DNA from 3 places in the Brevibacillus sp. Leaf182 genome. Region 2 is predicted to be linked to each of the others. Evidence: predicted binding sites of a transcription regulator. Region 2 holds the regulator's gene; each other region holds the start of a gene.

Region 1 (8,369 bases), on a different contig from region 2:
TGTCACCTAGTTTGTTTCGTAGTGATGTGAGTAATTGAAAAGCATTCATTACCTTAGTAGAGTAATCGCGGTCAACTTGTAGCGAGGTCCGTATTTCTTTTATCCGTTGCTCGAGGATCTCTTTCTCTTGATTGATTTTTTGGATCTGTTTTTCTAAATCGGTAAAAGTAATGATGCTTTTACGGAAGAGGTCCAGGATACTCTGTCGTTCTACATCTTTATCATCGATGCTCTTTTGAATAAGTGTTATTTCGGACTCTAAATCGACCTTCTTAGTCTGCTTTACTTCCCTAGCTGCAGCAATTTCCTGAAGGGCTTCCCCTGGCTGATTAATAAAGGACAAGCAATCTCTCCACACAAGGTCCTCGATCCAATCTTGCGGCAGATTCTTTGATGTACACTTCCCTTGCATTGGACCCTTAAATGCTTGTTTACCGGTACAGACATAGAATCCTTTCAAAGCTCGTTTACTTCCTGGATAATGAATCCCCACATACGTTAATCCGCAGCACTGACATTTTAGTAGGCTTCGAAGTAAATACTGATTCTTGGTGTTACGCATAGCTTCTATTTGATTACTTCGGAGGACTGCCTGTGCTTTTTCCCATGTTTCTAAATCAACGATGGCTGGAACTTCACGTTCTATCAAATCGCGTTTTCTTTTGCTCCGTTTTCCATAGATATGTAAGCCATAGTAAGTGGTACTCGTAATGATCCCACGTATTCTTGAGGGGCGCCAAATACCCGCAGTTTTCTGTTTTCGTTTTCCTCGAGTAACTTTCCGATCATCCCTTGCATAAGCCGTAGGAACACCTAGGGCATTTAAGTATTCTGAGACTTTTATGCATGAGTGGCCTTGGTTAGCAACCATATGGAAAATCAGCCTAACAACTCCTGCCTCTGTCATATCTGAGTGGGGGAGTAGCTCTTCACAAACCACCAGATAGCCTTCACTGTCTACGCGGTATCCATAGGGGACAATACCTCCAAGCCATTTACCAGCCCGTGCAGCGCGGTTTGCACCGTACCACAAACGTTCTATGATGGTCTCACGCTCTAAGTCAGCTACCCCTGCTAGAATGGTTAGAAGAAACCGACCAGATGGGTCACCAGTATCGAAGGGCTCAGTCATGGAACGGATTTTTACACCGTCACTTTCTAGCTCGTGAACGGAATTCAGGATGATTCTAGCGGATCGTCCAAGTCGGTCTAACCTGTAAATAAGAAGGAGATCGATAATTCCGTTCTTAGCATCTTGTAACAGTTCGCGACCAGCTGGACGAGCTTCTAGTGGTATTGTTCCAGTAACGCCGTCGTCCTTGTACCACTTAACAATTTCTAACTGATGGAGATCCGCATACTTACGAGCAAACTCGAGCTGGTTTTCGATCGTACCACGTTCTGCTTGATCGTCTGAACTGACACGTGCATAAACTCCTAACCGCAACATGGTTCCCTCCTATTTTTGAATTGTGCTTTAGATATGTTACGAGATGAATTGAATAGGGTTGCATGACAATTTTGATTTGATTCTCAGCAACCTATCTGAACAAAGTTCCGGTGTAACCTTAAACTGATCTGATAAGATATCTAGTATTTCAGGCTGCTTGTAATCATAGTGCTTCAACATATGTAGGGGTAAGGCAGCGTATCTTGTGAAATTCCTTGCATCCCATTCCTGTAATTCACGAAAGGCAGCGGGCATCATTAGCTGGCGTCCGGAATGACGGAGGATATGGCACAGCTCATGATAAAAATGCTCCCTTTGCACAAGTGAAGGGAGACGTTTGTCTATCGTTATACTTTTGAAGCGGCCGAATTCATATGCCATTGATGGGATCTCTTTGTAAAAGAGATGGATGTCTAGTGATCTTGCTATACGATGTTCATCTAGTTCTTCAGGTGTGTTTATCCCTAGCCGTTTGTAAAATTGACTTATCCAGATTTCGAGCGGAGTAGGAGAATAGGACAATTTCATTGGTTCACCCCTACAGGAACGTTTGTTCTATTTATCTTGCTAATATATCCTATATTCCATCTATCTTCCAGTGTATTGTTTGTGTCACTCCTAATCTTTGAACAGTACGGGGGTGTAATCTGAGGAAGAAGGGGTTATATATAGGTGGATTTAACCCAGTATTAAAAGTTCTATAAGGTAATAGAAAGGGACAAAAAGATAGTGTTAAAAAATAAATTTTACATCTTAATAATTTGTGATTGAATGACAAAATGGAAAAAACAATGGTATATTCTAAATAGGTAAAAATAACTAATATTTGGTATTTGGAGGAAGGTTATGGGAACTTCAAAGCGTAAATTAAATGAGAAAATAAAACAGTTGATTCAAAATAATTCAAGCAAAGACATTAAGGAATCTGTTCCAATAGCTACATCAGAAATTATTACTGAAAAAGAACTTGATAAAGTGTTCAAAGAGGACTCTTTTAGACTATTTGTCGTGGCAGGAATTAATGGGATTAATCGGGTAAGGGCTGGCGAGTTTGGAGAAATTGATTTCGAAGAAGTCAAAATCAATGAAGTAACATTACAGGAAATAATCCAGCGAATTCTTGATATTGTCGAGGAGACAGTAGACACTGATTTTGCTGATGTAATGTTAAGGGCTTTTAAACTTGCTCTTACAGCAACATTGAAGGAAGATAAGGCAATTTTAGAATTTGTCTTAGACTTCTGTTTTTATCTAATTTTTCTTTTGGTCCAGGGAGAACTAATTGAAGCATTTAGTGATGTCTATACTGATTTTGGTCATGATCAAATTAATGACTTAATTAAACAGCAGGTGAGGCTGGTTGTTTCAGAAGAATTGAATGACCTCATTACGGACTATGTTGATGGGAAAGTTCAACTTAAAGTACTGTTAAAGCAAATAACATCCAAGGCAAATGCTGTTAAAATCGGTGAGTTCTGATAAAAGGGGTAAGAACTTTGACTACATTGGATCAGTTACCGCATGAGCGATTGTTAGAGAATTTAGGAAATAATTTTATCACAGATAACGATCAGAAAATTCTAGATTTGGTCGACGTTATCAGTACAATTTACATTAGAGATATCCAAACAAAGAGACGAGATTCGTGGTCAAGAAAGTTTGAGGTTAGTGTTCCAGTTACAAATGTTTCTTTGTGGGAACAAGCTAGGCCAATTCTAAGTAGGTTAATAACTTTTGTCAGTGGAGATCAGGTAGAGATTACATATACTCAACGAGAAAAGGAGTTTAGAACCGGTTTATTCACTGACCTTACAAAGGGAAACTTTAAAGCCGTATCACTACTTTCTGGTGGACTAGATTCATTTAGTGGAGCATACCATAATATAGCTAATGGTATACCTAGTTTATATAATGGGTATCAGAACAGCAACAACTCTGAGCACAAACGTCAGAAGTTAGTGAGTGAATTTATTTGTTTACAGGATCCATCAGCAGCTTCAAAAATATCGCCAAATTTAAAAGTGACAAAGATTGAGCCCACACAGGCAACGCGTTCCCTTCTATTCTTGGCATTAGCTTGTGCTCTGGCATATTCCTATCAGATTAAGGATGTCTTTATATATGAAAATGGTGTGTTATCTTTGAATCCAGTAATTAATCATCGTTTCACTACAAAGACAACACATCCAAGAACTATTTCACTATATAATCAATTATTGAAGGTACTTGAGCTAGATATTATGATTTCGAATCCGTTTTTATTTGAAACAAAGGGTGCTATTATTGATCGTTTAAGCAACACTTTTAAAGTTGCTATTACTAATACATATACATGTAGCAGGAGTAGACAAAATATTTATGTGGGGAAATTCCAATGCGGGCACTGTATACCGTGTATTTTAAGGAAAATTTCCTTAGCTGCATACGATAATGAACACTACGACGTTGAGTACGATGTTCCTTATGACTATAAATTGCGTAGTATTAAGGACAAGTATGTTCAAAATGAGTATAAGTCTTCTGTGGATTATTTCAGAGAGTTAAAGGGTAATATTGATAATGGGAGTATTTACTCTTACATCGATATCCGACCTCGGGATTATGAGACTGGGGACTATAACGAGAGGACGACAATAATGTTAAAGGAGTTCAGCCGCGAATTTGAAAGGTTCTGGTCCAAGTATGCGATTTATTGATTTTCATGTGCATATTGATCATTACCCTGATCCTATTCGAGTCGCAAACGAGTATGAAACTCATAAGATATATGCTCTGTTTGTCACAAACTTGCCGGAGTTATTCGAGAAACATTATGCCAAGTTCGCAGCGTACAAATTTGTAAAGCTTGCGATTGGCTATCATCCTGATCTTACTGGAGAGTTTCCGTTTAACAGGGACCTTTTTGACAAGTTAGTTCAAACAACAAGTTATATTGGTGAAGTAGGAATTGACATCAGCAGGGATACGAAAGAATTGATTAATAAACAAGTTGAGAATTTTGAATTCATAACACAACCTAAGTATAATTTTGGAAAGATCTATTCTATCCATTCGACAGGTGGAGAAGATGAGGTCCTTGAGATTTTAAAGAAGAATAAAGTAAAGCAAGCAGTTTTTCATTGGTATAGTGGTAAGCTTAGTACACTCGAAAAAATTATTGAATGTAACTATCTTTTCTCAATAAACCATAGCATGTTGTCATCTAAGAAGGGTCAAAAAATAATAAGCCTAATACCAAAGGACCTTATGCTTTTTGAAACAGACGGCCCATTTGCTAGATACAATAAACAACTAGTAACACCTAAAAACATTCAAGAGATCTATCAAAAGTTTAACGAATGTATATCGAACTTTGACCAACATGTATTTCGTAACTTCAAAAGAATGCTTATTGAAAGAGACTTATACAAAATAAATTCAAAAAATTAAGGGTATGTGTTTTGCATATCTTCTTAGTTTTATTTAAAACACCCTCTTGATCACTGATCAGGAGGTTTTGGCGTTTTATGCTGACTTAACTCGTTTGGAATAGGAAGGTAATGGGGACTTTTTAACGAATTTATACCAGGAAAAATGTTAATGAAAATGAAAGCCAAAGGGGAATATTATGAGTTATTTAACATTTGAGAATGACGATAAGCTAAATCGAAAGACATTTGCGATTCAATTAACAAAAGTGTTATCAGAATCAAAAGAATATGTTAATGAAGGTTCTTTAGTAGTAGCTTTGAACTCTCCTTGGGGCACTGGAAAGAGCACCTTTATTAACATGTGGAAGAGTTATATTTCTGATGAGTTTAAAGAAAGTTTTGACACGTTTTACTATAATGCTTGGTCTTTTGATAATTGGGACAATGCATTGACCCCAATTGTAAACACATTAATAACACAGTATAAGTTTACTGGAATAAAAACTAAACTTAAAACGAACCTGATGGAGAAGGCTTTAGGAATTTCAAAGCATTTGACAGTAAGCACAGTGAAAAAATGGAGTGGCGTCGACCTAAATGAGATTGCGGATATTTTAGGAACTAGCGAAGCAGAAGTAATAGATTCTCTTAAGACTGATAGTAATTATGATCCATTCAAAGAACTTGAAGAATATGAAAAGATAAAAGATGAGTTTAAAAGTGTACTTACTGAAATTAGTAAAGAGAAAAAAATCGTACTATTCATTGACGAGTTAGATAGATGCAAACCACTATATGCAATTGAGACATTGGAAGCAGTGAAGCACTTTTTTGATATAGATAATATTATATTTGTTTTATCACTTGATATGGAGCAATTATCACATTCGATCTCAACAGTGTATGGTAATAATATGGACTCTCAGGGGTATTTAAGAAGATTCTTTAATTTAAATTTTAATATTCCTAGCCCAACAGTAGAGGAATATACGGAATTTATTTTCGAGCAAAAAGGAATAATAATAGAAAGCAATCTATGTAGTTTCTCTGTTAAACTTTTTAAGAGTTTAAAACTATCGTTAAGGGATATTAACACTGTCTCAACTAATATAAAACTATTATTTAATACTATTTTTGAAAGTGATACTGATATTAAAATGTTGGAAATTTATTTTTACCTTATAACCTTAAAATATAAAAAACCTGAAATTTATAAAACAATACTCACTAATAGATATCTAACATCAGAAAATAGATCAACTGGGAATTACGATACTCTTGAAACGTATTATTACAGATCAAATGAGTTTAACGATAACATTTTAAGGTTTGTCAGAATATTGGAAAACGATGGTTCTCAAAGAACATTACTTAGTTTGATACAAGATAATAAAACCCAACAGGAATTAATATCTAATGAAAGAACTTATACTGCTAAAGAATATCAGGATATTTTTAAAAGATTTGATATTTACTTTGTTGACGGTAAAGATATTTTCATTAATAAAAATTTATTGCAAACATCCATTTCACAATATCTGGATAGGAAGTTAGAATTGTTTTATTCATGGGAGACGTAGTACTTCTAGCGTGGTAGTACTTGTTTCAGAATAAGTCTACGGATCATGGGTTAAGCAACTACTTAAACTGTTTTTTATTAATATATTTTTTTAGCTAACTAGATCAATTAATTCTTGGATATTAAATTTATTATGCAAAACAAACGCAAGAAATAGTGCCTCCTTGATCACTGATCAGGAGGTTTTGTCGTTTTATGTCAGATAAACTCGATCGAATGTTGTAGGTAATTCGTACTAAAAAGCGAAATCTGTATTATTGACAATAAAATAATAATGGTTGTTGCGAGGCTGTGGTGGACCGAGAGTACTAATGGCCTCATGGGGGATGTTAGCGGTTCTATTTGAGCCTCCCTATCTCTCAAGTTTAAATCCAAAATAATAATTGAGGTGGTCAATCTTAACTTCGAGGTGCGTCAAGAAATAAGTCACGCTTCATGTTTTTTTCACTTATTCAAGAGAATAAACGCGATGCAAAGTTGCTCTAAAATGGGGGGAATTATGGCGAGTATCAATGAGCTTATTGATGAGATAACTCTGGTACTAAGAGAGGAAAAAACATATGATTTACCGACTGTTTGTACCCGATATGGATTGGAAAGTGGAGACGAATCTGAGGCTTTTCAAAGCAGACGAGTTTATATCCAAAAAAGACTTAAAGGTAAAGATCAATTATTTCTATTGGACTTAGCTAAAAGGATTATTAGTGACTATGGATCGAAAGCTAACGCATTGCTTAAGTTAGTGCGTCGCCTCAATTCAACTGGACTTTTTATGATCAGTGAGATAACCAGGCGAAATATCATGGACGAGTTATACGCTAGGAACAATATTACGGGAAAATATGAATTGGTCGAGTTTCTCAACAGGATATGGAATCTAGACAGTATGCCTTCAACAGACTACAGGTTTAAGACAGCAGCGGGTGATGTATGGCAACACATGGTCAATAATTCTGACTGGGACGATGTTTACTTATTTGAAAAGTATTTAGAATTAATGATTGCAACCGATGAATTGTTTGTCAAATTTATTGAGCAGGTAGTGCATCCATTAGTGAGACCGCAAGTTGAGCAGGGTGAGTATATTGAAGCTATAAATAAGCACTTAGTTCATGATGGATTTAGTTTAATATTGGCAGAAAATATTTCAGGGTTTCCAGTCTATAAAATAGATAAGGTGCTCAATGGAGTAAAAGGCCATGTAAAAAACTTGATATTCGCGGCAGTTGGGCACAAGCCGGAAATTGTTATAAGTGATTCAATCAATAACGACATTAAAATCGTCAAATATGAAGATAACTGCTTGATTTATGATCGCCCTATTCCAAACACGGGGTTGTTTTGGACAGACATTGTTTTTTGGTGGGCAGAAATGAACGATATTCAAAATCTTAGTAGAGAGACGGAAATTGAACTTTACAAAAGGCTATTCAGTTCCTTAGATTCTTTACCGGAGAAATTATTGTTTAAAAGCTATTTTAAGTATTTCAGGGAACAGTTTGACAAGAATTTCCCTGCTTTAATACCTCAAGTTTATTTACATTATGATCCTTACACTATTAGGCAAAGATCAGGAAAAGTGTACTTGCCGAGACAACGTATGGACTTTCTCTTGTTATTCTCAAACAAACAGCGAGTAGTCCTCGAAATAGACGGAAAGCAGCATTATTCCGATGGCGATATTTCCAATCCCAAAAAATATGCTGAGATGGTACAAGCAGATAGGGAGTTAAAACTGAACGGATATGAAGTGTACAGATTTGGGGGGTACGAATTGATGGACGAAGAAAGAGGGTCGGAAATTATAGTGGAGTTCTTCGAAGGATTATTCAAAAAACATGCTATTAGGTCATAATCAGTCTAATACAGCTATATAAGTACAGAAAGGTTTTGAAGATACTAGATATAGGATAATTGTCATCTGTAAAGT
Region 2 (8,369 bases):
GATGTTTAAGGAGCCTGAACATCTCAAGCGTTGGTGGGGACCGAAAGGCTGGGAACTCCCGGTTTGTAATGTCGATTTCCGTCCAGGCGGTGTTTGGCACTACTGTATGAAATGTGTAGATAAGAATCAAGGTGATTTTTACGGCATGGAATCTTGGGGCAAAGGTGTTTATAAGGAAATGGTTGAGCCAGAGAAAATCATTTATACCGATTACTTTTCAGATGCAGAAGGCAACACCAATGATACCTTGCCTTCGACAGAGGTTATGATGGAGTTCATCGATCTGGGTGGCAAGACGAAGTTGGTCAGCCGCTCTGAATATGTATCTGCGGAAGCCCTCAAAACTGTCATGGACATGGGCATGCTAGAGGGCATCACCCAAACGTGGGATCGTTTGGAAGAGAGTCTGTACGAGATCAAGTAAGGGACATATCGAAAGGCCGCCTGGGATGGAGACTCGGCGGCTTTTTCATTTTCGTTGCAGATTTACTTCACCATCAGCGAGATAAAATCGTTTAACTTATCCAGCGAAATCATATTTTGATTGCATGTCACACTGTCTTGGCAAATGTAGTTTCCTTTTTTCAAATACGTTCCATCCCCAGAACCTTTGGCTTCGAGGACGAACATGCCGAGTTCCTCAAAGTGATTACAGAGCGCACAAACGCCTTTTTTATTTACGTTTGTAAACTGACCGTGAATGCCAATCAGTTTTCCTTCGTGGTAAGCGACAATATATTTCTTTTCCGTGGCAGTGTCTAACCAGCTCACATAAGAGGTTTCTGAAAAATCGATCTCAGCTAAATTCGAGACTTTAAGCTTCTTTACTTTGGGAAAGAGCTTCTTAATAGAAGTCTCTGTGAGAGCAGGGAATGGAATCACAAACGGTGAAAGCTGCTGCAAAAACTGCTTTCCTTCTGCCTTTTCTTTAATCGAATCAATCGGATGCAAAATCTCTTTTTGTTCTTCTGTCATGTTCGGGAACAACTGAAAGATTTCTTCATGGGCAATTTCTTTGCGAGCCCGAATCACGTTGACATCTGTACTGGTCGCATAGGCGTTCATGATTGCTTGAACGCGCGATTTAATGAAGTGATACTGATGCGTATGGATAAAAGGTTCCATGTTGCGGTTCCTCCTGTTTCTGTCTTGTAAGGTGGGTTTCTCTTTACTTTAGTGTGTTTGCAAGAAAAGAGAAAGGGAAAGGACATTTCTCAAAAAAACTCGCCATAAAAAAGCACTGACAACCTGAATGGAAAGGTCGTCAGTGCTTTATAAACGTCTATTTGGTATACACGATTTTCTTAATCGTCTCTGTAGACAAAAAGTATTCCTCCGCTAACTGAGAAATAGCCGTCCCGGCCCGAAAACTGCTTTTAATAGCCGTATTCCGCTCATCCAGGAGTTTTCTCCCGCCAGTGCGCGTCCCCCATTTTTGATGGGTTACTTTTGTCTTTGGAATATAAATGGTTTCTCCTTGCACGTACTTTTGTATTTCTGCAAGTAACGATTCAGGAAGGATTAAATTTGCTTTCACACATTTCATTTCTGCTCGCTCCTTATTCATAAATAGGCAAATAAGGGGCAAAGCCAAGAAAATAGGAAATGAGATACGCAAATGAAGGCGATGATTGGATTAAACGTAAGACCACCTCATGCAAAGTATCGCCTCACTATTTCTAGGCTTTGCATGAGCCGCTGCGGTATGTGGCAAATTGAGAGCATTCGCCATTGGTACACCCCCCTCGAGGTCCATTTAAAAATCGGTGTCCCTTTTCCTTTTCGGAAAGGGAGTATTTGTAATTATATAAGAAAATGACGTTTTTGTATAACGATACTTACAAAAATGTAAGTGGATATGGAATGCTCATTTACAACCTTTTGAAAGTCCAATATAGTAAAGGTATCTAATTTGAAAAGAGGTTTTGATTGTATATGATGAAACTGATAATCGCTAAGTAAAATTCGAATGAATTTTATATGGGAAAAGGTTACATGAAGGGCGTGCCCTTGGTTTATTTTTTATACCTTTTTTCAAGAGCGATTAGAAGGCATTATATCTCATCAAAACAAATTTCACGTTTGTGCATGATATCTATTCTGTTTGGGATAGGTATCTTCATTACAACGATAAATTTGACCATGAGAAGAGAATTCTTCTTGTGGTCTTTTTTATTGGAAAGAAGGGACTGCTGAAAAGAAATGAATGATAACAGACAGCACAAACAACAGAATGGGAGGTTTTTACATGGGTGAATATCGATTGATTAGCGACTACAAGCATATCAAAACATATAAGGAAAGCTTTCATGACCTCGCCAAACAGATCTTTCAGCTCGATTTTAAAGAATGGGATAACAAGGGCTTCTGGAATGACAGCTATGTCTGCTATTCCTATTTGGATGGGGATCAGGTTATTGCTAACGCTTCTGCCAGTAAGATGATCGTGACATCCAATGGGAAGGACTATCAGGCACTTCAGATCGGAACGGTCATGACACATCCAGCTTACCGCAACCAAGGGTTGGCAGCGAAATTGATGAACCATATTCTTGAAACTTGTGAGAAGGAATACGATTTTATCTATTTGTATGCCAATGATACCGTACTCGATTTTTATCCGAAGTTCGGATTTGAGAGAGTACAGGAAAGTAGTTTTCGCTTACTGGCATCTGATTTAAAAGAGAAAGTAGGACAAAAATCAGTCTTGCGCAAGCTAGATGTTGATAACGAGGCTGATTTTATCGTCATGAAGGAAGTTGCTGCTAAACGAATCCCCGTTTCATCGAGGCTGGCCGTCAAGGATAGCGAGCATCTGTTGATGTTTTACTTTCTTCTTGTTTTTCGGGATGCGATCTATTACGTCGAGGAGGAGGATGTGATTGTCTTATTGGAACGAGAAGACGACCAACTGCATGTATTTGATCTTGTAAGTAAAAAGCCAGTTGATATAGAAGCGGTCATTTCCCATTTGGTAACGGCTGAGACAACGATCATTCATTTTCACTTTATGCCGGATAGTGAGAATGAGAAAATCCAATCTTCTTTGATGAAAACGACGGATGATGTCTTATTTGTTCGTCCCTCGTTAAAAATGGAGACAGAACATTTTCGTTTTCCACTTACTTCACACGCATAAAAGGTTTGAAATGACACATCAGGTGAAACAGTAAAATAGAAGGGATGAGGAGACGTCCAGTATGGAAGGATGTGAAGGGAAAAGCATGTGCGGCCGTTTTACTCTCGTAACGAACTTGGAGAAATGGAAGGAACGATTCCAAATCGAAGTCATTCCATTTGATGCAAAGCCACGGTACAATATTGCACCAGGTCAGTTCATTCCAGCGATTATTGCTGATCGTGGCGAACGACGTATGGGTCAGTTGAGATGGGGGTTAGTGCCGTCCTGGGCTGCCGATGAGAAGAGCAGCTACAAAATGATCAATGCGCGTTGCGAGACGTTAAATGAAAAGCCCACATTCAAACAGCTTTTTGCCCGAAAACGATAAATCCTTCCTGCTGACAGCTTTTATGAGTGGATGAACGCCCTCACAGGGAAGCAACCGATACGGATCATGATGAAAACCGGGGAACCATTTGCTTTTGCTGGCCTGTATGATACGTGGATGAATCAAGAGGGAGAAAAAGTACATACCTGCACGATTGTTACGACAAAGGCGAATGAGCTCATCGAAAATATACATGAGCGGATGCCTGTCATTTTAAAGAAAGAGGACGAGGACTTATGGCTTGATCGAGAGAAGTATGATCGGTTGCAGCTCCAGTGGCTGTTTACCCCCTATGATTCCAGCGAGATGATGGTGTATCCGGTATCCACTAAAGTGGGCAGCACGAAAAATGATGATCCTTCCTGCATTTAAGAAGTAGAGATCGGCTCATTGTTTGAAGATGAATCCTTTCGTAGGACCTGAACTCTTTGTCGTAATTCCTGTTCGGTTAACGACTCTAATTGCAACAAAGCCTCGTATGGATCATCACCCGGAATATGAAAGTATCGAGCAAATGCAGGCTCTGTTTTGATGCCAGTTTGCTTCAGAGCTCTGATATGTTGGTTCGCATCCAAGCCTCCTATGTCTAACAATCGTGCTTCGATGTCCATATGACGATAGGCATTTTGCTTTTCGACAGCTACTGGTTGAGCAAACAATTCAAACCAAAAGTCAGCTACGAAAAACGAGATCACGCACGTGGGAGTACTTTTTACATCTAGGTGTGTCACTTCAAATTCGGGTAAGCAGCCAAAAGCTGTACGAACAGCTTGCTCAAACTGTTCCAGATCGTGACTCTCGCAAATAATATCCAAATCGCTTTGCATAACGTCTATGTCTAATGGGATGGTTCCGGCAAGCACTGGACGGAATTCGGATAGTACCTCCATGATGTGGGTCTGTTGTATCGCTTCCCACGCCGCTTTTTGGCGCATCGTTCCTCTACCCAAGTAAGAAAGATCATGCCAATTTCTCATGAGACTACCTCCATTCTACTTTCTTTTGAAATAGTTTAGACAAAAGTGAATAAGTACGCAACGAAATCGGTCATCACTCGTATACCTAGATGAAGGGAGTGTAGTAGATGGAAATATTTTTGTGGGTAGTGGTTGTGTTATTGTTCTTGCTAAGCATTGCAGGAATTTTTTTACCTGTTTTACCTGATACGATATTACTGTGGGCGGGCTTTTTGCTCTATCACTTTTTCATTGCAGATCCGGGAGCGGGATTGCCGGCATCCTTTTGGTGGGGAATGGTCGTTCTCAGTATTCTGCTTTACGGTGCTGACTTACTGACGAACATGTACTTCGTGAAAAGGTACGGAGGGTCCAAATGGTCGTCCATTGCTGCTGCGGTCGGAATTATTCTTGGGATTTTCGTTTTCCCACCGTTTGGTATGCTGATTTTGCCGTTCGTATTCGTCGTTCTCGTAGAATTAATGGTGCAGAAGCAATCGATGGAGCGAGCAGTGAAAGCGGGCGTAGGTTCATTAATCGGATTTTTGGGCAGTGCAGTCGTAAAAGTCATCTTGCAAGTTACGATGATCATCTGGTTTTTTGTCGCCAGATAATATACAGAAAACGAAAAGGACAGCCGAGGCTGTCCTTTTTTACGTGGAAATTAGTGAATGAGTCGATAAACACCAATGACTTTACCGAGAATGGTGACATGCTCCAGAATGATCGGTTCCATCGTGGCATTTTCCGGTTGGAGACGGAAGTGGTTCTTTTCTTTGAAAAATCTTTTGACGGTCGCTTCGTCTTCTTCTGTCATCGCTACGACGATGTCACCATTGTTTGCTACGTGCTGTTGGCGAACGATTACGTAATCTCCATCGAGAATCCCGGCATCAATCATACTGTTCCCGGAGACGCGCAGCATATAAACCTTGTCAGAAGTCACGATATTGTCTGGAAGCGGGAAGTATTCTTCCACATCCTCAATGGCAGTAATCGGTTGTCCAGCGGTTACTTTTCCGATTACTGGCACACGGACGACAGAGTCTTCGAAATTGTCTTGAAAACGATCTTCATCAGATAGCAATTCGATGGCGCGAGGTTTGGTTGGATCTCGACGAATGAGGCCTTTTTTCTCCAAGCGTGCCAAATGCCCATGTACTGTTGAGCTGGAAGCTAGTCCAACAGCCTCTCCGATTTCACGTACAGATGGCGGATATCCTTTATCACGAACTTCCTTTCGTATGAACTCGATGATGGCTTGTTGTCTACTCGATAATTTTGACATAGAAAGACACCCCTGATTTCTCGAACATATTTTCCTATATTATACCATGGGAGCTTGCGTTCGACAAACATAAGTTCGATTATTTGTTGACATGAACATATGTTCTCATTTATCATGAGGTTACAAGTGATCAGAACGTATGTTTGTGAGGAGGCCATTATTATGAATTCATCGACAGTACGTAATCGTTTCGAGAAAAAAGAAGAACGCCGTGTTCGTTTTGGTATCACGAGAGGACAAGCTCTCTTGTTTCTTATTACATTTACTCTCTTTTTTTATTTGTTGACCGAACTAGTGTTTGCTTCTTCGCCAATAGAGGAGCCACAAGGTATAGAAGTAACCGTACAATCTGGAGATAGCCTATGGTCATTAGCTGTTCAATACAATCCAGATCAGCATATGGATGTTCGCGACTATATAATAGAGATTAAAGATGCGAACGGATTAGAGAGCAACAGGATTTATCCAGGTCAGACTCTCATCCTTCCTGATACTCCGTAAGTGTTCGGCTGTCTTGCGGGATCATTCGAATGTGGTATAATGAAGCGGCACTACTACAGAGTGGGAGGAACCAGCAGTGGTATCTGACGCAGAAATTAAACGCATTAACGAATTGGTCAAAAAATCTCGCGAAGAAGGTTTGACCGAAGAGGAAAAGCTCGAACAAAAAGCATTGCGCCAAAAGTACATTGACGCCGTTAAGCTTTCATTGAGAGCAAATTTGGATTCCATCCGTTATGTGGAAGACCTTGAAGAAAATAAGCCAAAACAGTAAGATAACAATTACTGATACGACAGACATCCTCGCTTGACGCTAGGGTGTCTTTTTCTGTGACATACATAACAGCTTTGATAGCCAAGGAGGGAAAGCGATGGCCTGGATAGCTGTGGCGGTTGGAGGAGCAGTTGGCTCTCTTTTGCGCTATCTATTGTCTTTACTCGCAAACCAGCCGGGATGGCCGTGGGGAACCTGGATCGCCAATGTTTGTGGATCGTTGATCATCGGCATCTTGTTCGTGCTAGGGAAAGAACGTGGCATGTTATCTCCGACACTCTATCTTTTATTTGCAACGGGGGTCATGGGAGGATTTACGACGTTCTCTAGCTTCTCCTTGGAAGTGGTCTCTTTTTGGGGAGAAGGCCACTTGTTGCGTGGCACTTTGTACGCACTTCTCAGTTTGGGAGTCGGACTACTTTCTTGTGCGGTTGGAATATGGCTGGCTAGGCAATGGTCCTAATACGTTCAATGACACGATACATGTGAGGGGGAATGATTGTGAGTACACAGCATCGTGATTATGAATTGGAACAAAAAAAGCTGGATGATACCATTTCAGCGATCGACGAAGAAATGGAGCAGCTTCGCAATGATATTCGCGAGGCAACAGATGACTATGTGAAACAGGTCGTTAACTATAATAAGGCAAAGGATTTGCGTTACCTAGAAGATCAAGGGCGAGAGAAGCCTTATTTCGGCAGAGTGGATTTCTTGAAGGATGAAATCTACGAGCTGGATCAGGTCTACATAGGAAAACGGGGAATTGTACGCAGCGATACGTTTGATTCTGTCGTCGTGGATTGGCGTGCGCCTATCGCCAGTCTTTATTATTCCGGTGAGAGCAAAGACGCGTTTTACCGGATGGGACGCGAGATCGTACGTGGTGAAGTTCGATTAAAGCGTAATTTTGCGATCGAAGACGGAAAGATCGTCGGCATCTATGATGGAGCAGTAAAAGAAACAATTAACCGTGAGATGGGGCATCCCGATGAGTTTTTGCAAGAGGGCTTCATCGATGAATTTTTGGCAGCCAATCTGAATCAGGCGAACGATAGCAGGCTAAAAGACATCGTCGCAACGATTCAATCTGAGCAAAATGATATTATCAGGGCGGAAAAAGAACGGCCCATTGTTGTGCAAGGAGTAGCAGGGAGCGGAAAAACGACCATCGCCCTGCACCGACTCTCCTATTTGATTTATAACTACCAGGATTCCATGATGTCCAAAAAGTTCATGGTGTTTGCACCTAACCGGATGTTTCTTACCTATATCTCCGAGGTTTTGCCTGAGCTGGGCGTCGATGACGTTCAACAGTCTACCTTTGTAGATTGGGCAGCGCGTCTTGTGAAGCCTCTGCTGCCAAAAGGATGGAAAATCGTGAGTCCTGATAAGCCCCTTCAATTGTTCTTCGAAGAGGGGCAGGATGAGCGCCAGCAAGAAATGACGCGAAACAGACTTCGCTTCAAAGGATCACTCGCTTGTCGGGAGGCGCTTGAGCAATACATTCGTCATATCGTCGACACAAGAATTCCTTTTAAGAAGCTCAGCTTTTTATACAACAAGACGAAGCAAGTCTTTTCCATTCCGGGTGATTTTATTCGTCAATGCTTTTTGGAGTTATTCGCGAATATGCCGTATCATCGCCGAGTAGAAGCGCTTCGCAAGCATTTGAAACAAGAAATGAACAAGCAATTGTTTGCTCATTTGCGAGAGCGAAAAGTCGATTTGGACAAAGAAGGCTTGTACAAATTCGAGAAAATGCTGGAGCAAATACTGGATACGTACCTGACTTCGTTTCCAAGACTGGAAATCTTCGCGGCTTATCGCGAGTTGATTGC
Region 3 (8,369 bases), 200 kb from region 2:
TGTACTCTTCCTCAGCATAAAATAGCCTCCTTATAATACCATCCCTTTGCGGATGTATGTGGGACGTGCGAATGAAGAGGTCAAAGAAGGGGCGATGATGACATTTCCCTTTAACGACCAATCCGGCCGAGGAAAATTTCACCCCCCCAGTTTTATTTTATTGCTTATCATCATATTGTAAGACTTCTTCGATGGACTTTTTGGAAAATACGCGCGAAGCATAAAGCGAACTCCAACCATACCCCAAATTCCTTTCTTTAAAAATGCTTCCAAGTAAAATCAATACTCAAATACCCAATATGCGTCTCCTTGAAGGTCAGCGTTTCCTTCGTCGCCAATTCCGGTTTGCGAAAACAGACAAGGTCTTTGTGATACCCAAAAGCGCGACACACTTCCGGTCGAACGCTATGAATACCACACTGATCTTTTTGCATGTCGTAGAAGATACAAGTCCCAAACAATCTCGGTTGATTTTTCAGATTGTCACGGAGCTTATTTGGAAGCGCTTTCAATTTCTTGTGTATCATTTTATATTCCTTCTCTGTTATAGGAACAGGACCACAGCACAATCCTTTACAGCCTTGGCAAGGCAATGCATTCATATCATCTACAACCTTTCGTCATGTAATGTTTGCAAGAAAGAACAAAAAAGATGATCCTCGTTGATAAAGGAGATCATCTTAAGAACTACCGCGTTTAATTGTACTGCACTTTTATTATAGCACATGTAGGAAGATTTTGACGAATGCTTTTCGAAAGAATGGCTTGTTTATTTCGTCAAAACATACAACCATTCACCGTTGCAGTCCTCGTCGTCCCCAGTCAGGCCGTCTAAGACACGTTCAAACGAGAAGCCGAGCTTCTCAATGATGCGCAGCGATGCTTTATTGTCTGGGTGTGCTTTTGCGTACAAGTGATCCAATCCGATTACATCAAACGCGTACGTAGTAAGAGCGGAGGCAGCTTCAAAAGCGTAGCCGTTCCCCCAATAATCCCGTCCGATTAAATAATAGAGCTCTTTTTCCGGAGCCAGAAAATCGAGAACGCCCACACCACACCAGCCAATGAACCTGCCAGTAGCCTTTTCGCGTATGGCCACTGAATATTTAAAAGGCTGGTCAAAAGGGGTGTCATAACTGCTTCGTAGCCAGTGAAATAAGCGTTTGTAGTTTTCCAGAGGCATAACGTTCATGGGCAGGTAGGTAAATAACTCTGGGTTTTGCATGAGTTCAAAAGATTCCATTAAATCATCCTCTGTGTAAGGACGAATGATAAGGCGTTCTGTTTCTAAGTGCAAGGTAGATATCGTTGCTTGCATGCAGGTTGTCCTTTCCATTTAAAAAATGATTTCTTCTGCATAAGAAAGAGGAGAAGCGCTCACGGTAAGCTCTTCTGACCTCATGTGTGTTTGATCAGAATGAGTTCTTCCACTTCTTCGCCTCGTGCTTCCGAAAAGGCTCGATCGACACCGAAAGGCTGAAAACCGTTTTTTTCTAGCACACGAATGGATCCGAGGTTGTCATGGGCGACACGCGCATATACAGGACGTGTTCGGAGTTCCTCTAAAAAGAGGGCAAGTGCATTTGTCGCGATTCCTTTGCCCCAAAAGCTTTTGTCAATCCAGTATCCGATCGTAGGCAAGCCTAACAGCTCAAAGCACGAAACATTACCGACAACCTGCCCACTCATGACAATGGCTCTTTTCACAATCGATTCATTGTTCAAAATTCTTGTCCAATGAGCGGTGAATCCGTCTCTATCTTCAGGGTCCTTGACAGTAAAGGCTGCCATCTTATGAGCAGATTTGTCCAATTGCTGGTTGAAAAATATAGGGAGATCTGCCTCAGTTACTTCTCGTAAATCGAGGGTCCGATAACGCAATGGCTCCACGGAAAAGCACCTCCAAAAAATACAGGCTATTCTCTCTTCACCAACACTTTGATAATCAGCGATAGTACAGCGAGAACCAAAATGACATTAGCGATGAGCATAAAGCTAGGTAAACCGAGCCTAAACAAGATGTACACACTCCTACTCGTTAGAACCTTTGAAAGTGAAAAAGACTAGTTCTCCCCCGTTGACTAGCATGATCGCAAAGCCATCATAGCCCTTGCTGCCAACTGTCTGTACAACGGTTCCACTGACACGTTGCTCTTCAGCTACTAAATCGGTGAATTGACGTACACCGACAATATTGGGATCCGTGCTTGTTTCGTCCACGACTTGACCACTTCGTACAACATTATCCGTGATAATCACAGTACCTTTGCGAGAGAGCTTCAATGCCCATTGAAAATAGTCGGGGTTTCCTTTTTTATCTGCATCGATAAAAATAAAATCAAAAGGACCCTGATTTTCATTGTGAAGTTGGATGAGAGAATCAAGGGCAAGTCCGACCTTCACTTCCACGATCTGATCCAGTCCTGCGCGGGCAATGTTCGATTGTGCAACTTCCGCATGCTTTGGATCATATTCGAGAGTAACGAGACGACCGTCAGCAGGGAGTGCGCGGGCTAACCAGATGGTACTGTATCCACCCAGAGTGCCAATTTCCAAAATCGAACGAGCTCCTTGGATCCGTGCTAACAGATGAAGGAATTTACCTTGATTGGGTGCTACATCAATAGCTGGAAGACCTGCAGCTGCGTTCTCTTGAAGAACTGTGTCTAAAACGGAATCGGCTTCCAGTAATTTATCCGTAAAATAGTGATCGACCGCTGTCCATTGCTCTCTATTCATGTACTCAACTCCTCAAGATTTTACAGGGATATCATAACACGATTAGAAACTTCTGGCTGGCTTTTTTGTAGCATGTAACACATTTCAACAGAAGGTTTCAACGGTCGATCCAGCTTTATAGGTAATATTTTCACCTGTTACCATTATTTTCGCATAGCGTAAACGATGAGTTTTCATGATAATAGAAAAGTAATCCAAGCTAGCTAGTATAATCCAATCTTGGGGATTCTATTCCACGCGTTCGACTAAATGATGCAGTCAAAGTCGGCGCCATTTTTTTATTCCATCTATAGGTAAATGTACCTATTATTGATCGTTGTCAACAGAAAACAAGTCCTATATGATTAAATCATTCACGTATGACATATGCGTACTACCCCGTACGCCCCAACCACTTTTTGTTGGTTGGGATTTTTTTTGTTCCATTTTATATCCAGTCATCTCCTATCGCGTTTCGATGCGATTTTTTATATCCTTGTACTTAGGACTCGAAACGTTCTTGGGGTCTGCGGTGACTCAAATTATGCAGAGGAGTCACCGCTTTTTTCTTTACATACTTCCTCCGTTCAAGGTCAAGCTAGTAACAGGTGATTTTGGTCAGGAGGTGTTTTGTGTGCGGGCAACTTTCGTGGTGCTGACACTAGCTTTTGCTTTGACCGTAACGGGGTGTTCGAAGCAATCTGGTACAGAAACGAAGCAAAAAGCGGAACCGGAACCGTTATGCATGCCTGTTCCCGTCAGACATTATCAATGGGAAGAGCGAGCGAGATCGATTACAGCTAACGTGAAGGGCATAGACAAAATAGTGGTTATGCAAATCGATAAAGAGCTTGATGTGGCTATTCAAGTGACGAATTTTAATCGGTTCAAGCTGGAATCGATTCAAAAAGAAGTCGGAAAGAAATTAAAAGAGGCCTTCCCAGATGCCAATATTCATGTGACAGCTGACAAGCGATTGATAAAAGATTTGCAAAAGCTGAGTGAAGAACGGTGGCCAACGGATGTAAAAGAGGCATGCCAGAAGAAGAAATCGTTAAAGGCAATTGAAAAGAAAATGAAGGGCTAGCCATTTTTCCTAACCTCACACACTACATGGGTAGGGTGAGGTTTTTGCTGTCTTTTTTGACAGAATGATCAAGGTGAATTGAATATTCTGTGATTTCCTGATGAAGAAGAACTCCCTAACTGGGAGTCTATATAGGCTAGTGAAGATCACGATCGTAATGATGCGCGCGCTCTCGATCTCGATGAAGGTCGATGCCGCGTAATTCACCCTTGGCTTTTTCCACAAGGACTTGATAATCTCTTACCACTTCCGTCAAGGTCGTAACCGATTCCTTATAGTCGGGATCATTACAGATTCCATCTATCGCTCGATGGAGGTGATACATCTTATCTTCGGTTTTTCGGATAAATTCTACCCAATCCATTCCGTTCATAAAATACCTCCTTTCCGTCATAGGCTTTACTCCCATACATGAAAGTATACAAGGTGAATTTGCAAATAAATGACCTGCATGCAATCTAATAATGAACTTTGGTCTTGTAACAACAATCTGTTCATGATAACATACCTCACATCAATAGCATCAAAGGACGAGACTTGAGGTGTATCAAATGAACGGGTTAGCCAAACTGAATCGATCGCTTGAGAAAATCATGCCCATACTAACGCCGAGTAGTGTTGCCATTGGCGTAATAGCGGGGACACATTTACAACCGTTTGCTTTTTTGTCTCCTTGGGTGTTTGCCTTCATGACATTTACCGGAAGTCTGGGTTCAGGATTTAAAGAATTTGCAAAGGTACTGACCAGACCGCTCCCTTTAATCGTCAACTTGTTGATTCTTCATGCACTTATGCCGCTTGTTGCTTGGTCAATGGCACGGTTGTTTTATCCAGACGATATTCATGTCATCACGGGCTTTTTGTTGGCGGCCTTAATTCCCACAGGGATCACGAGCTTCTTATGGTCGTCGATTTATTTCGGAAACATCGCACTCACGCTATCCATTATTTTGTTGGATACAATGCTCTCCCCATTGATAGTTCCGCTGGGGATGTCCTTATTTTTAGGGGCAACAGTCGAGATGGATTTGGCTGAACTGATGAAGGGTTTGTTTTATATGATTGTGTTGCCATCTCTTGTCGGTATGCTGCTCAATCATTTATCAAACGGGAACGTCAAAAAAACGCTGGCACCAAAATTAGCGCCATTTTCTAAGATGGGAATGGGTGTTGTCGTAGCAATCAACAGCTCGATGGTCTCGTCTTACTTTCATATGATGGACGCTAAACTGGTGAAAATGGCGGTGCTCGTACTGGTAGTAGCCATTTTGGGTTATTTGATGGGGTGGGGGATCGCAAGGTTGTTCGGATGGGAGCGTGATGTGATCGTCACGTTAACCTTCAACAGTGGGATGAGAAACATTAGTGCAGGGGCAGTTATGGCGATCACCTACTTTCCTGCGCCTGTTGCGCTTCCCGTTGTTCTCGGTATGCTTTTTCAACAAATACTCGCTTCTACCTTCGGAAAGTTTTTAGAGCTGGTCGAGAAAAGACCGCAGCATCAACCACAGGAATTATCAAGCTAAAAGCAAGGGCCGTTTTCCAAAACTATTGGGAAAACGGCTTTTTTCTTACAGATTCTTACCAAAGAAAGCAATTAGCGTGACTTGGCAGAACAAATGGGGAGACTTTTCAAGTGGTTCAAATGAAGAAATTGAAAAAAGAGTTGCGAACTTATGTTCGTAGTCACTATAATGTAAGTACAAATTCCTGCACAGGATGAGGATCTGGATATCAAATGATCGTAAGTAGGCGGGTGAAAAGCGTGGCGAACAGCAGTCTTGAAGTAACGAGCGCAGAAAGAGAGGCATTTATGTACATGCTGCGAGATTCGGCAAGAGAGAATTATCCCTTGAATGTGAGCTGGTGTGTGTCCTTTGAGGGGGAGCGGGGGAATACATGTAGCATGTGGGGAGTGGTCAAATGGGTTGACCCGAAGGCGAGACGTGTTCAATTAGCAAACCAAACGGGTAGTCAATGGATCGAGATGGAGAAAATTATCAATGTACATGCATAGGTGTGTGTAGAAACCTTACGTGAAAGTCGACCCGTCGTAAGGCTTCTTTCTTCTTTGCACAAAAAAGGAAGTAGATATGTCATAAAACCTAACATAAAAACACGGAAAATTCGAAAGTTCGATTGACGTTTGAATTTCTTGTGTTAGAATATATTACATAGCATGCATTCTCTCCACTTCCTATTTTGACCCAATCATTGGGTCCTTTTTTTTGCCTATGTTCTATTGTTCGGATATGGCTTCCCATCCGCTTGAAATAACTTGCTCACCATTCCATAAAGACGACCTGACATGTTAGGAAAAATAAAGGAGTATTCATTCGCTCCTTGATTCAACAAGACGATTGGTGCTTCCACGATGTAGGGGATTTTCATTAGATCGAGCATCTTCTTATATTCCTCTACCTTGGAATGGTCGACCGTATAATAAAATGATTTGGAAAAATTCATGCGAGCACGCTCCTTTCCCATATTGTAGCATATCCACAGTTTGTCGTATAAGTGAACATAATAAATATTATGTAAACAAACTTCCTCCCTCTCTCCTTATGAAGAGAGAAGATTCACAAAAACTTCTACCTATGATAGAATAAAAGACCAAAATTTTACCAATAGGAGAAGAAGGATGGTAATCAGCCAACAACTACTTTCTGTGAACGGGTTATCTTACACGATTCGCTCTGCAATGGAAACAGATGCACAACAATTGTCGGAACTGCGCCTGCAAATCGATGGGGAGACTGAAAATTTGGACAGAGAAAGAGGAGAGGCCTTCATTGATGGGCAAGGATTCGAACACATCATCAAAACGGATGCAGAAAGTACTAGGAATTTGTTTTTAGTGGCGGTTGTACAGGATCGGATTGTCGGGTTCTCCAGATGTGCAGGTGTTTACTTAAACAGATTTGCGCACAAAGTTGAGTTTGGTGTATGCGTCTTGCAAGAGTTCTGGGGTTATGGCATCGGGAAAAATCTCTTGCAGGAATCGATTGCCTGGGCAGACGCCAACCACATTACCAAAATGACGTTGAATGTAATGGAAACGAATGAAAAGGCAATTGAGTTGTACAAACGGTTTGGCTTTGAAATCGAAGGGGTACTGAAAAACGACAAAGTTCTTTCCGATGGCAATTATTACAACACCATTATTATGGGGAGATTCAAAACGACAGGAGAGTAACATGACGAGAAAAAGAGCGAGAGAATGTGGCGTATTGATTGGGACGGGTACCCCAGGAGCGTATAATGCAATTACGGATGTAAAAGGAGTGCGGGTCGGCCACAAAACGATTCTCAAGGAAGACGTTTGTTCGGGTGTTACGGTGATAATTCCCAACGAGGGACAATTGGAGGGGCAGCATTTTCCTGCTGGTTTTTTCTCCTTTAACGGTACGGGAGAGTTTACGGGAAGTCACTGGATAGAAGAGACCGGTACGCTTGTGACACCGATTGTATTTACGGGAAGCCATCTGCTAGGGCTGGCACATCATCATCTTGCTCGTGCGACGAGAAAAATCGAGGGGCTTGAACCGTTTTCTAATGGAATCGTCGCGGAGACTTGGGATGGTTGGTTAAGTGATCTCGAAAAGACGCAGATTCAGTATGAGGATTTGGAAGAAGCGATTGTAGAGGCGCAAACAGGAAATGTCGAGGAAGGCAATGTGGGTGGAGGTACCGGGATGATCTGCTTCGAATTCAAGGGCGGAATCGGAACCTCTTCACGCATCGTTGAGACTGAATGTGGCACGTTTACTGTCGGGACATTGGTGCAGACGAATTTTGGAAGAAGACAGGATTTAAAAGTAAATGGTATTCCTGTGGGCCAGATGATCTCCGAAAATGAAGTTCCATTGCCGTGGGTAACACCTGAAAATGATGGTTCTTTCTTGGTAACAATTGCGACAGACGCGCCTCTCTTGCCAACACAATGCAAGCGCATTTCCAAGCGAGCGTCACTCGCGATGGCACAGCTCGGCGCAATTGGCGAGGAGGGCAGCGGTGATTTCTTTCTGACCTTCTCCACAGGAAATTGCTATTCATATGGCGACGAGCAAATGAGCACAGTGAAAATGTTTCCGTCCGAACAACTGGATGCACTGTTTGAAGCAGCAATCGAAGCAGTCAAGGAAGCGATCCTGAACTCCATGTTGATGGCGGAAACGATACAAGGCCAGAAAAACAGAACCGTACATGCATTGCCACTGGATCGTTTCGTAGAAATCATGTCTCGTTAAATGAAAAGACTCCGCTAGCGTTAGCGGAGTTTTGTTGTCTGATCATTTGTTAAACAGTTGTTTAACTGCTGAAGAAGCTACGGCTGGAGTGCTTTCTTTTATAATGAGAGCTGCCGTAATGGGAACGTCCGTACCGATTGCTAGAGCTGTATTTTCTGCGATGCTTGTAATCGCTGCTACTGTATTTCCGGTACTTGTGCGAAGATGAGTGATTACCGAGTAAATTTTTCAAAAGCTTCTTGAGCATATCAATCACTCCTAGTTAGGTTCGAAGTCTATTCCGTATAAGTATATACGAATATATTGGAGAATCG

The links. The regulator LexA, encoded in region 2, represses DNA repair genes until DNA is damaged. The targets are predictions, from matches to a motif close to CGAACATATGTTCG.
Region 1: a site for LexA is predicted at 1,994-2,007, ahead of ASG16_RS23035 (ImmA/IrrE family metallo-endopeptidase). Genes of this name have one in related genera too.
Region 3: a site for LexA is predicted at 5,475-5,488, ahead of ASG16_RS28820 (YolD-like family protein). Genes of this name have one in related genera too.

What each region holds. Positions count from the first base shown of each region.
Region 1 is NZ_LMPN02000031.1:316,125-324,493, forward strand. It holds gene ASG16_RS23030 (recombinase family protein) at 1-1,450, opposite strand, end outside; gene ASG16_RS23035 (ImmA/IrrE family metallo-endopeptidase) at 1,487-1,978, opposite strand; gene ASG16_RS23040 (hypothetical protein) at 2,297-2,929, shown strand; gene ASG16_RS23045 (7-cyano-7-deazaguanine synthase) at 2,947-4,146, shown strand; gene ASG16_RS23050 (TatD family hydrolase) at 4,112-4,879, shown strand; gene ASG16_RS23055 (KAP family P-loop NTPase fold protein) at 5,058-6,440, shown strand; gene ASG16_RS23060 (AbiJ-related protein) at 6,939-8,294, shown strand.
Region 2 is NZ_LMPN02000037.1:579,559-587,927, reverse strand. It holds gene ASG16_RS29635 (SRPBCC domain-containing protein) at 1-424, shown strand, start outside; gene ASG16_RS29630 (FusB/FusC family EF-G-binding protein) at 487-1,125, opposite strand; gene ASG16_RS29625 (CD3324 family protein) at 1,283-1,546, opposite strand; gene ASG16_RS29620 (GNAT family N-acetyltransferase) at 2,249-3,139, shown strand; partial or broken gene ASG16_RS29615 (SOS response-associated peptidase) at 3,225-3,881, shown strand; gene ASG16_RS29610 (DUF4269 domain-containing protein) at 3,878-4,486, opposite strand; gene ASG16_RS29605 (DUF456 domain-containing protein) at 4,594-5,079, shown strand; gene lexA (transcriptional repressor LexA) at 5,130-5,753, opposite strand; gene yneA (cell division suppressor protein YneA) at 5,916-6,254, shown strand; gene ASG16_RS29590 (DUF896 domain-containing protein) at 6,331-6,528, shown strand; gene crcB (fluoride efflux transporter CrcB) at 6,626-6,991, shown strand; gene ASG16_RS29580 (HelD family protein) at 7,030-8,369, shown strand, end outside.
Region 3 is NZ_LMPN02000037.1:379,652-388,020, reverse strand. It holds gene ASG16_RS28860 (DUF4386 domain-containing protein) at 1-18, opposite strand, end outside; gene ASG16_RS28855 (YkgJ family cysteine cluster protein) at 258-602, opposite strand; gene ASG16_RS28850 (GNAT family N-acetyltransferase) at 770-1,318, opposite strand; gene ASG16_RS28845 (GNAT family N-acetyltransferase) at 1,399-1,890, opposite strand; gene ASG16_RS28840 (O-methyltransferase) at 2,032-2,739, opposite strand; gene ASG16_RS28835 (YhcN/YlaJ family sporulation lipoprotein) at 3,353-3,805, shown strand; gene ASG16_RS28830 (hypothetical protein) at 3,942-4,178, opposite strand; gene ASG16_RS28825 (bile acid:sodium symporter family protein) at 4,357-5,331, shown strand; gene ASG16_RS28820 (YolD-like family protein) at 5,571-5,822, shown strand; gene ASG16_RS28815 (hypothetical protein) at 6,038-6,271, opposite strand; gene ASG16_RS28810 (GNAT family N-acetyltransferase) at 6,447-7,001, shown strand; gene ASG16_RS28805 (P1 family peptidase) at 7,003-8,055, shown strand; gene ASG16_RS28800 (hypothetical protein) at 8,117-8,302, opposite strand.